Regions from separate parts of the Paenibacillus sp. FSL R7-0189 genome, predicted to be linked through region 2. Evidence: a T-box and tRNA genes for the amino acid it is inferred to sense, from the RefSeq annotation. Region 2 holds a T-box; the other holds one or more tRNA genes.
What was found. The T-box of region 2 lies ahead of metG (methionine--tRNA ligase). A T-box ahead of a tRNA ligase gene usually reads a tRNA of that ligase, here a tRNA-Met.
Positions count from the first base shown of each region.

Region 1 (5,661 bases), 1.1 Mb from region 2:
AATAGCGACTATGGAGTCCGTTAGAATTGCAAATGTGGAGAAAAACCTCTTTAAGGGTCAGCTGGGTCCGATAGGAGCCTCATACCAAAAATGCTCCCTAATCAAACGAAGTTTGGTGTTTAGTATAAGTAAGTTTGCAGCAAGAAAAAGTGCCCCAACAGCTATTTTATCGGATACTGGATAACTCTTTCTTTTTTTCTGTCCATAACAAATCTTTCATACTCCAGAGTCCTTATGTTACTAATCCTCAGTCAAATACAATTCAAATTTCCTCACTATTAAACTATTTCACATGGTAAAATAAACCTGATTTAAATAAAAGGAGAGTACATAATATGGGATTTTTCAAAGGAGTATTACAGGGTCTTCTTACAATAATAGAAGATAGAGAATATCAGAAACTTTCGGAATCAAATACTATAAAAATCGATAATAAATTAACTTATACTCCAACAGTAAACAGACAATTCGCCATCATTGAAATTAAAGGTAATAATTATCTGCATAAAGATAGCATATTGAGCATGAAATTGAGTTCAGGATTTTTATCCATTGGAAACGTTATGATAAGTCGTTCATTAGTGTCAGGAAATCTTGATATGCTTAATTTATCGCAAGATGACTTTAACAATGGCGTTAACCTATATGGAATGATTTCCGATGAACGACAGAATGTAACAGAGATAGTATGTTGCTTGAAAAATGATATTTCCTTAATTCAAGGGTACGTTCAAGAAGCGCTCGCTATTAAAAAGAATGAAGCTGAAAGAAAATTCATAATTCAACAAAATGAACAACTTAGGAAAGAAGAGGAAGAAAAACGAAAAAAATCACAAAAAGAATACTTCCAAACGCATATCAAAGAAAAACAAATTATGAAATATGGAATACGTCACACTAAATGCTGGAGATGTCATGCTCCTTTAGGCACTGAGACACACCCTATTCATTATTCTTGTGGTTGGCTCCAGTGTGACTGCGGTGCATGTAAATGCAATTATCACAGATAGTAAAAGAGTATTTTCGTTTTCATCGGTTACTTCTCCTTAGTGGGTACTTGTAAACTCAACCGCGGTGACCGGGGGCTAGAGTTATTGCTGGATTAATTCTTTAGGAAGCAATTCGCCCCAAAGGCAAATCAAAAGTACGCAGTATTTAGAGCATGCTTCTACATTGTGCGTTCAGTCATTCGCGAGCATCTCCTGTTGAGCATTATAATCCGACTACTACGACATAAAAAAGGAACGCCCACCATGGACGCTCCTTTTTTTCTTATTCGTCTACAAAATTCTAGCTAGTTACGCATTTACACTTTCCGTTTTTCGATCCTGTCTTGCGTGTAATGTTTTCATCGCAAATCTTGCTATCGGCTGCGCAACCAACAGTTCAATCCAAAATGCTATACCAAAGTTTCTTGGCCAGATGTGAAGGAAGTTTTTAAGTGGATCCAGGCTTATTTGTTTCGTCCCAACCCATGTGCCAATAATTGATAGTAAAATAGATAACACCGTGACATTCAATAAAGTATTCAACAGAATCCTTGCATTAAATCCATCTGTTTGTCCCATGAATTTCGGCATCACTTTCCCGACAATCGGTCCTGCAACTAATCTTACAGATAAAACTACGATCATCCACATAAACGGAATAACCTTTAGTGTATCTATATACACTTCCTTACTGAAGCCACGTTCCAACCCCACAATAATAGGGGCAATAGTGTTTACTGAAATGATTGAAATAATGAGTAAAAATAGTATACCTTCTTTTCCGTTTCTGGGCAGTCTTTTGTCTCCATGCATGTTTGTCATCTCCGTGAATAATATTTCAGATGGCAGACGTATCATGAGACATATATTTTTGGCCCAACAAAAAAGACCAATATCTCTACACACTGATTTAATAATTATAACATTTATTTAAAATGAATGTCAGAACTTCTACTAAAATTTATTAAATCCCCCTACTAACAAAGAACAGCTACCTGCATGCGCCTTAACAAGAGCGGCAGTGGCAGAGAAGTAAACTGCCGTACTCTACAAATGACACTAGAAATATTCTAGATTGGCTACAATGATAACCAGTGGTACTTTGCAAGGTTTTTCAGAATATTATTGATGGTCTTAAGGAACGCTATACGCAAATCGGGGCTAAAAAAAAGAATACGAGGACTCATACAAGGAAATTGACTTAGTATGTTGCTACTCTGGTCGGAACTATATAAAGCTAAAGGTAGCTGCTGAACGACTGGGTATGACTCCAGCGATGTTCAACGAATAATACTCACACCTACTCCCAATCATGCAAGAAGAGGCCGTTGATAAAATTGAAGCAGAACTGAATAAATACGCTGAAAAACAGCTCGAAACTGCAGAAAAATAATTCCCGTTAGCAAATCCGTTAGCAAACTCAAAATTCTGTTCTTTATCCATTCTACTTTCTTATATTGCTAAGCTTATAGACAGCAAAAAACCCTTACAAAGTAAGGGTTTTTGATAAGTGGGCCCTGAGGGACTCGAACCCCCGACCAATCGGTTATGAGCCGACCGCTCTAACCAACTGAGCTAAGGGCCCGGATCTAAAAATATCCGAATGTACAATTGCTGTTGTAATAAAATTGGTTGCGGGGGCAGGATTTGAACCTGCGACCTTCGGGTTATGAGCCCGACGAGCTACCGGGCTGCTCCACCCCGCGTCAGAAATAATATTCAAACAGCGACAATAAATAATATACAGTACAAAATGGGTCTACGTCAAGGATGAATTTGTAAAAGTTCTCAAGGCAAAAATCTAACCCCATATCTTCCTTTGCGGGATCGATAAATTTCCACAAAACTTGGGTCATGGTAGCCATAAATCCAGCCATCTTGCTCCAACCTTTTTGCTAAACAACCTGCTTGAAATCTCGTTCTGAACAGTTTCGCGAAGTATATCCAATTCATGATGCCCTCTTCTCCTTTTTGCAAATTAATCTCACGCTGCTCTGAACTTATCATGCCCAAGTTCCACAAAATAAGCCACCGGAAATCCGGTGGCCGCTACATATTCCAAAACTTAATCCCCTATAGAGTCGAAATAATATGTGGGATCTTTTTCGAGCGTACCCAGCATGGTATTCCCTTGCTTCTCCCAAGCTTTGAGGGCACTCTCCACCGTTCTTTTGCCCTGATAAACTTCTGTGAATAGTTGGCGCCCAACATCGTTAATACGGCTAATTCCAGGCTTCTGTGTTTGTAGGACGTTCATCAAAGGATCATTGGCTGGTAATGGTTTGAGCGTATAGAAGGATTCCAGATTTACTGAAGGTACCTTCGTGGTAATGTAATCCTTACGGGAAGTTAGTTCCCCGCGGGTATGAGCTTTAATTTTGGCTACCTCATTACTGTTGACGAACTTGATCAAATCCCAAGCATCTTCCTTATTAGCAGCCATAGTGTTGATAGCCATCATATTACCTACCCAAGTACCTACAGCCACTCCTGGTTTCTCCTTAAAAGTAGGTACGGTAACGAAACCCCAATCGACGGGACTGTAATTTTTAATTTTTGCTGCATTGCGGCTCACACCTGCAAGCTCATTAAGATAATCGTATTCTCCAATTACCATTGCAGCTTTTCCGGTAAGGAATAGATCCCCTTGGACAGGACTATAGGTGCTCCGTTCTGTTTCTATAAAATCCATACCGTTTAACCCAGGTGTAATTTGCTTTTTCACCAATTGGCTGTAGGTCGTCCAAGCTTGACTCCACTGTGTTTGGTTTACCTCCATCTTATGTCCCTTGTTGTCATACATAGCAAGCTCAAGCGGTGAGACATAGGTCTGCATATCCCAGAAAGGATCGCTCATATAACGGTTCATCGAAAATCCATATATACGCTTATCTTTATTTGTCGATTTCTTGGTCACCTTTTCGGCCAGCGCGAACACTTCATCCCAAGTCATTCCGTCCGTCGGATAACCTACACCAGCAGCATCAAAAATACCTTTGTTAAAATATAACGCACTCGACATAAAGGTCGGCGCTAACGCGTAAAGACTTCCTCCACCCAGCTCACGTACTCCATTTAACATTGTAGGTGCCATATTGCTTAAATCATATTGATCTCGTGCGATAAGCGGCTCCAGCGATTGCACCAGATTATGCTTCACCAAACTCTTCACCAATGTACTATCACCGACGATTACATCAACTGGCTGTGCACCGCCCATAATTGCTCGGATATTCTCCAGATTATCTGGGTTAACCTCTGGATAGGTGCTGTCAAAACGAAGCTCATTCATATTGATGGCTGGAATAATCTCAAGTTTGATTTCAGGATGCTGCAATTCATACATATCTGTAAACTGCTGACGAAAAGAAGAATCGTCCTCTCCAGACCAGAGGCTGCCAATACGTAGTACACGCTGTTCTGTAGATGGCTTAGAAGCCTCCGCCCAAGCTGTGTGCCTGCTTTCAGAAATTAAAGGCAATAGCAGTGCAGCACATACTCCAAAGCTTAACCAGCGCCGCCATAGCCTTCTATTATTATTTATATGATTCATTCTTGAACCCTCCCATAAAATACTCAATCCATCCACCTTATGAATAATTACCCATAATTCTAGTAACAGTATATAGCTTTATTCAGGAGGGGAAGTTACAGGCTGTTTAAAGTTATGCTACGATTTCTTCATATTATTTCTATAAAAAACATTCCGGGAGTTTTCTGAGGATCCTGATATGCCTTTCTACGGTAAGATAATTGCACTTTGTGCAACTATTACAGCTGTGTGTGTTGCGCTTCTCCTTTTAATTGCACTATGTGCAGTTAAAAAATGTTACTAGGTGCTTTCGGCGGATTTCTGGCGGATATAATTGCACAAAGTGCAACTATATCGCCAGATCTTCTAAGGAAGGTTAGTTTAAGTGCACGAACTGCAACTATTCTGCGTTTGAGACGACAGTGCGATGAAATCACCGGGTGTCAGTGCTAGTGTGACAGAGCGCAATATACCAGAGCGACAGAGCGTAATATACCAGAGTGACAGAGCGCAATAAACCAGAGTGACAGAGCACAATATACCAGAGCGACAGTGCGCAGGTCAGCCAAATGTCAGAATGTGAATGTGAATGCAAACACCAAAACCCTACTCTCCACTCCACTCCACTCTACTTTTCCTTTTACCAATACAGCATTTGCCTTCCCTACTAACTAACCTACTAACTAACCTGCTGCCTTTCCTATGACCGGCACAAATCGCCCCTTCTACGCAGGATAATTGCACTTTGTGCAACTATTAAAGCCGAATGTATTATGCTTCTTCCTTTTATTGCACTATGTACAGTTAAAAAACGTTATTAGGTGCTTTCGGCGGATTTCTGGCGGATATAATTGCACAAAGTGCAACTATATCGCCAGATCTTCTAAGGAAGGTTAGTTTAAGTGCACGAACTGCAACTATTCTGCGTTTGAGACGACAGCGCAATGGAATCACCGGGGCAAAGTATAGTATTCCAGAGTGTCAGAGCACCTTTTCCTTTTAATTGCACTCGGTGCAGTTAAAAAGAAAAGCCTCCCACCAAAATGTGAGAGGCCCGTCCAATCTATACTCAAATATTTAGTTTAAACGCCAAATGCGGAAGGATCTTTTCTCCAAGATTTCAGCAGTTCCACATCCGTA
Region 1 covers NZ_CP150223.1:4,141,678-4,147,338, reverse strand. The annotation lists gene MKY63_RS17970 (hypothetical protein) at 336-1,010, shown strand; gene MKY63_RS17965 (hypothetical protein) at 1,299-1,802, opposite strand; tRNA gene MKY63_RS17960 (tRNA-Ile) at 2,501-2,574, opposite strand; tRNA gene MKY63_RS17955 (tRNA-Met) at 2,619-2,695, opposite strand; gene MKY63_RS17950 (extracellular solute-binding protein) at 3,055-4,542, opposite strand; gene pyrE (orotate phosphoribosyltransferase) at 5,604-5,661, opposite strand, start outside.
Region 1: it has a tRNA-Met gene. The T-box ahead of metG (methionine--tRNA ligase) is inferred to sense a tRNA for this amino acid. The anticodon was not compared.

Region 2 (5,661 bases):
CAGAATCGCTTCCATCAGTTTGAAGATCGGTCCAATGATCGCTTCTTTTTTGTACGGCTTTAAATATACTGCAATTTTGAACAAATTTATCCACACCCAACATAAGAAGTATTTAACCACTTGAAATATGTATAAGAACAGTTATGATTATGGCATATCTACTCACATATTAATAATATTGGATTCGTATCGCTCCCATACGATTAGCATATCTCAAGTTCGGAGGATTTTTATATGGATATTAGACAGCTTAAATATTTTATGGCGATAGCTGAGGAAGGACAGATCACATCTGCAGCCAAAAAACTGCAAATGGCCCAGCCTCCGCTGAGCCAGCAGCTAAAGCTCCTGGAGGAAGAACTCGGTGTAAAGCTAGTGGAACGAGGTCCACGCAGCGTGCAGCTCACTGAAGCTGGAGCCATTTTGCGGGACCGTGCCCAACAAATTCTGGAGCTGGCAGATTCCACTGCCCGTGAGCTCACTGATTTTGTCAAAGGTTTAAAAGGAACCCTAGCCATTGGTACAGTTTCTTCCTCTGGAGCTACGTTGCTTCAAGATCGGCTATGTGAATTTCACAAAACCTATAAAGGTGTGAAGTTTGAGATTCATGAAGGAAATACCTTTAGAATCATTGACCTTTTGAATAAAGGTATTGTCGAAGTCGGGATTGTTAGGACACCCTTTAATGGTACAAATTTAGAATGTCTTTACACACAAGCTGAACCTATGATTGCCGTAATGACACCTGAGTATGACTGGAAAACGGATGAAAACTTTATTGAGATCGGTGAGCTAAAGGATAAGCCGCTTATTATCTACCGCCGTTTTGAGCAGCTTATCCGGGAAACATGTCTTGAGAACGGCTTTGATCCGCTGATTTTCTGTATGAATGATGATGCTAGAACAACACTGCTCTGGGCAAACGCTGGTCTTGGCATCGGAATCATCCCCAAATCCGCTTTCGAATTAACGAGTAACAGTAATTTGATCTATAAAGAAATCAGTAGTGAATCACTACGCACGCGGGTCGCCGCCGTCTGGATTAAGGATAAATACTTGTCATCATTGGCTTCCAAGTTTATTGAAAGCTTCAAGAATGGATAAATACCAGCTCTATTTATTCACTTGCTGTTGATCTAGCCTATCCTCTTCTTCTTTAATACGGCTAATATCAATTCGTTCAAACAATAATTGTAAATCAGTAACCTGTTGGTAAGGGGGCACCAAGCAAGGCTGCCAATTCGGTAGTTCTAACGACAGGAACCCCCTGATCTTGTCACAAGAGAACGGCAGAAACGGATGTAACAAATTCGCTAGGTTCGCAATAATCTGCACACATGTGTATATTGCAGAATCACAAGAAACCTGATCCTCTTTTATCTGTATCCATGGTTTTTGCAGGTCGAAATACTGGTTTGCCTTGCGCACATAAGAAAAAATATACTCCAGCGCATCTTTTAGATTCCCAGCCTCAATAAGCCGCCCTGATTCGAGATACAAGAGGTCAATGTTGTCATTCCACCCCTTATCCAATTGCCCATTCGGCACTTTCCCTTCATAAAACTTATCTACAAAAGCCAATGAACGATTCACAAAGTTACCAAATGCTCCAAGCAGCTCTCCATTATGGCTATAAATAAACTCTCTCCAGGAAAAATCCGTGTCCCGCTTCTCGGGTCCATTAGCAATTAAGAAATAACGAATAGAATCTGGCTGATACCGCTCTAAAATATCAGGTACCCAGACCGCCCAGTTTCGGCTAGTGGAGAACTTCTGCCCTTCAAGGGTTAAATATTCGCTAGATATAATCCTGTCCGGTAAATGCAGACCTCCAGCTCCTAATAACACAGCCGGCCATATTAAAGTGTGAAAAGGAATATTGTCTTTACCATGCACATAATAAGCAGTAATCTCCCCTTTTTCCTCTAACCAAAAATCCTCCCAGCTTCCTCCGGACTGTGCAGCCCACTGCTTACTGGCTGATAAATAACCACTTACCGCCTCAATCCAAACATAAATCTTTTTATCTTCAAATCCAGCCACAGGAACATCTACACCCCAAGACAAGTCTCTTGTTACCGCGCGGTCCTGCAGCTCTTCTTGTAAATAACGTTTGGTCAGTTTTATAGCGTTATCTCTCCAAAATTGTGCTTCCTCTACATATTCCGTTAATTCAGACTGAAAATTAGATAAGCTAAGATAATAATGTTCTGTCGGCCTTTCTGATGGTGTATTACCACATAATTTGCAGACTCTGTCTAACAAATCGGCAGGATCTAGAATCGTAGAACAATAATCACATTGATCCCCTCGCGCCCGCTGGCCACATACCGGACAAGTCCCTTCCACATATCTGTCTGGCAAAAAGCGCTGATCCACCTCGCAGTAACATTGCGCAATGGTTTTTTTATATAAATGACCATTCTCTAGTAGCTTTGTAAACAACTCTTGCACGACCTTATGATGCTGCGGTTGATCCGTTCGAGTATATAGATCATAACTAAATCCCAGCTGTTTAAAACACTTCAGAAACTCCTCATGATATCTGCTTGCAAAAGCTCCGGGTGTAATCCCTTCATTCGCAGCCTGAACCGCTACGGGTGTGCCATGGCAATCACTGCCTGATACATATAATACGTTATCCCCTTTGGAGCGAAAATATCGTGCCAGCACATCCCCAGGCAACACACTTGATAATCTCCCAAGATGTAAAGATCCATTCGCATACGGCCAAGCACCACCTATAAACACATTACTCATTAACCTTCTCCTCCTTTTTTTGACAACAAAAAAACTCCCATCCACAAAGGACGAGAGTTCTACTCACGTGTTACCACCTAATTTTATAAATGCCTCATGACATTTACCTCTTCAGGTACGACGTTAATTAACGTTTATACCCTAGCACTGTAACGGATGCAGGTTCCGGCGCAGCCTACAACCCATAAGGTTTCGATGCGCAGCTCTGAGACCATATTCCCAAGGGTTTTCTTTACTCCTTTTCAGCGACCGGAGCTCTCTGTTGAAAGAATTGCCGTGGTACTCTTTCTCTTCTTTGCTTTTACATATTCAAGTTAGAGAAAATAATAATCAATTTGTTGTTTATTGTCAATGTGAAAAATCAAGCTCACTGTAACTTTTCCAGTTAATCTCCGTCTTTTATATAAATACGTTACAAGGAGGTCCCTCAGTGAAAAAGGTAAATTTGCTTACACTCTCTGTTCTTTTACTAGCAGGGGTATGGGGTTGCTCCGATAATCAAGTCAATTCTGTACCTAAAAGTGAGCCCTATACTTCCAAAGAAGCCATCAGTAGAGGGGATATTGTTTCTTGGGAAAAAGTGTACAACCTCGATAAATTCGAGCAATTTATAACGAATCTCTCCAGCAAAAAAGCAGACAATATACGCGTTACAAGTTACACAGATGAAGGCGATCCTATATTTAAGGATTTGAAATTTGACGGTAACGTGATTAATTATAGCTATGATACCTCTAATGATGCATTCGGTGGAAGCAACACAGGAGTCAGAACCGATACCTGCTCCGAAGTGACGAGTAAAAAAAGCACACAAGGTGAAATTATCTATTCGATCAGCGGTTGCACAAATAATGACTCTGAAATTGATTACTACCTTTTTCGCACAACAAAATGAAATGCTGAAATAAAAAAGACCACCCAATCATAATACAATTGGATGGTCTCGTTACTTCATATTATTTCATGATTTTGCAAATATCATTGGTGAATTGAACTGGATCACTAACCTGTAGACCTTCGATCAACAGGGCTTGGTTGTACAGTAGGTTCGTGTATAAACCGAGCTTTTCTTTGTCGTTCTCTGCTGCCGCCTTCAAGGACTGGAATACTTCGTGATGGATGTTGATTTCAAGTACCTTATCCGCTTGCACCTCTTGGCCATTCGGCATCGATTTCAGAATTTTCTCCATCTCGATCGTCAGCTCACCTTCTGCAGAGAGACATACCGGATGAGTCTTCAAACGTTTGGAAGCTTTAACATTTTTCACTTTGCCGGACAGGATGTCCTTCATCGCTTCAAAAAGCTCCTTGTTTTCGTTCTCTTCCGCTTCCGTTGGCTTGTCCGCTTCGTCGGCTTCGATCCCCAGATCTCCGCTGGATACGGATTTAAATTCTTTTTCCTTATAAGACTGAATCATCTTGATCGCAAATTCATCAATATCATCAGTGAAGTAGAGAATTTCATACCCTTTATCCGATACAAGCTCGGTTTGCGGGAGCTTTTCGATTCTGTCGATCGACTCTCCTGAAGCATAGTAGATATACTTCTGATCTTCTGGCATTCTTGAGACGTATTCGTCCAGCGTAACCAGCTTCTTCTCCTTGGAGGAGTAGAACATCAGCAAATCTTGAAGGGTGTCTTTGTGCATCCCATAATCGTTATAAACACCAAACTTAAGCTGTCTGCCAAAAGCATTATAGAACTGCTCATATTTCTCTCTTTCATCCTTCAGCAGGCTTTGCAGTTGGCTTTTCACTTTATTCTTAATGTTCTTAGCGATCAGAGTCAGCTGACGGTCATGCTGGAGCATCTCTCTGGAAATGTTCAAGGAAAGATCCTCTGAGTCCACCATACCTTTTACAAAACTGAAGTAATCAGGCAGCAGATCCGCACATTTGTTCATGATCAACACACCGTTGGAATAGAGCTCAAGACCTTTTTCATATTCCTTTGTGTAATAGTCAAACGGTGTATTTTCTGGGATGAACAAAATCGCATTGTACACTACAGCACCATCAGCACTGATATGAATATGTTTAAGCGGCTTATCGAAGCCGTAACGTTTCTCTGCATAGAAGTTATCGTAATCTTCTGTAGTCAGCTCGCTTTTGTTCTTGCGCCAGATTGGCACCATGCTGTTTACGGTTTGTTCTTGAACAACTTCTTCGAACTCATTCTCCGTGCCTTCTTTTGGCTTTTGTTCCTTCAAGTCCATTTTGATTGGGAAACGGATGAAGTCGGAGTATTTTTTAATGATGGATTTCAGGCGATATTCTTCCAAATATTCATCATATTGATCTTCTTCAGTATTCTCTTTAATCTTCAAAATCACATCAGTGCCGACAGAATCCTTCTCAACAGTCTCGATGGTATAGCCGTCAGCGCCCTTAGACTCCCATTTAAAGGCCTCGTCGCTGCCTAATGCCTTACTGATCACTATAACGTCATCAGCCACCATAAACGCAGCGTAGAAGCCCACTCCGAACTGTCCGATGATATTGTGGCCATCTTTAGCTTCGTTCTCTTTCTTAAAAGCAAGAGATCCACTCTTCGCGATTGTACCTAAGTTATTCTCCAGCTCCTCTTGTGTCATCCCGATACCTGTATCGGAAATCGTCAAGGTTCTGTTCGCCTTATCGGCGGTCACTTTAATATAATAATCCTCTTTATTGAAGACCAGGCCTTCATCAGCTAAGGCTTTGTAATAGATCTTATCAATCGCATCACTTGCATTGGAAATCAGTTCACGCAGGAAAATTTCCCGTTGAGTATAAATGGAGTTAATCATCATTTCCAGCAATCTTTTCGATTCGGCTTTAAACTCTTTTTTGGCCATGAATAAATAAATCTCCTTTCAAAATAACCTTATTATTCATCATTCCGTGATTAGCACTCTTCTT
Region 2 covers NZ_CP150223.1:5,273,223-5,278,883, reverse strand. The annotation lists gene MKY63_RS23140 (ABC transporter ATP-binding protein) at 1-84, opposite strand, end outside; gene MKY63_RS23135 (LysR family transcriptional regulator) at 235-1,104, shown strand; gene metG (methionine--tRNA ligase) at 1,114-2,760, opposite strand; T-box leader at 2,804-3,065, opposite strand; gene MKY63_RS23125 (DUF4362 domain-containing protein) at 3,191-3,655, shown strand; gene htpG (molecular chaperone HtpG) at 3,717-5,597, opposite strand.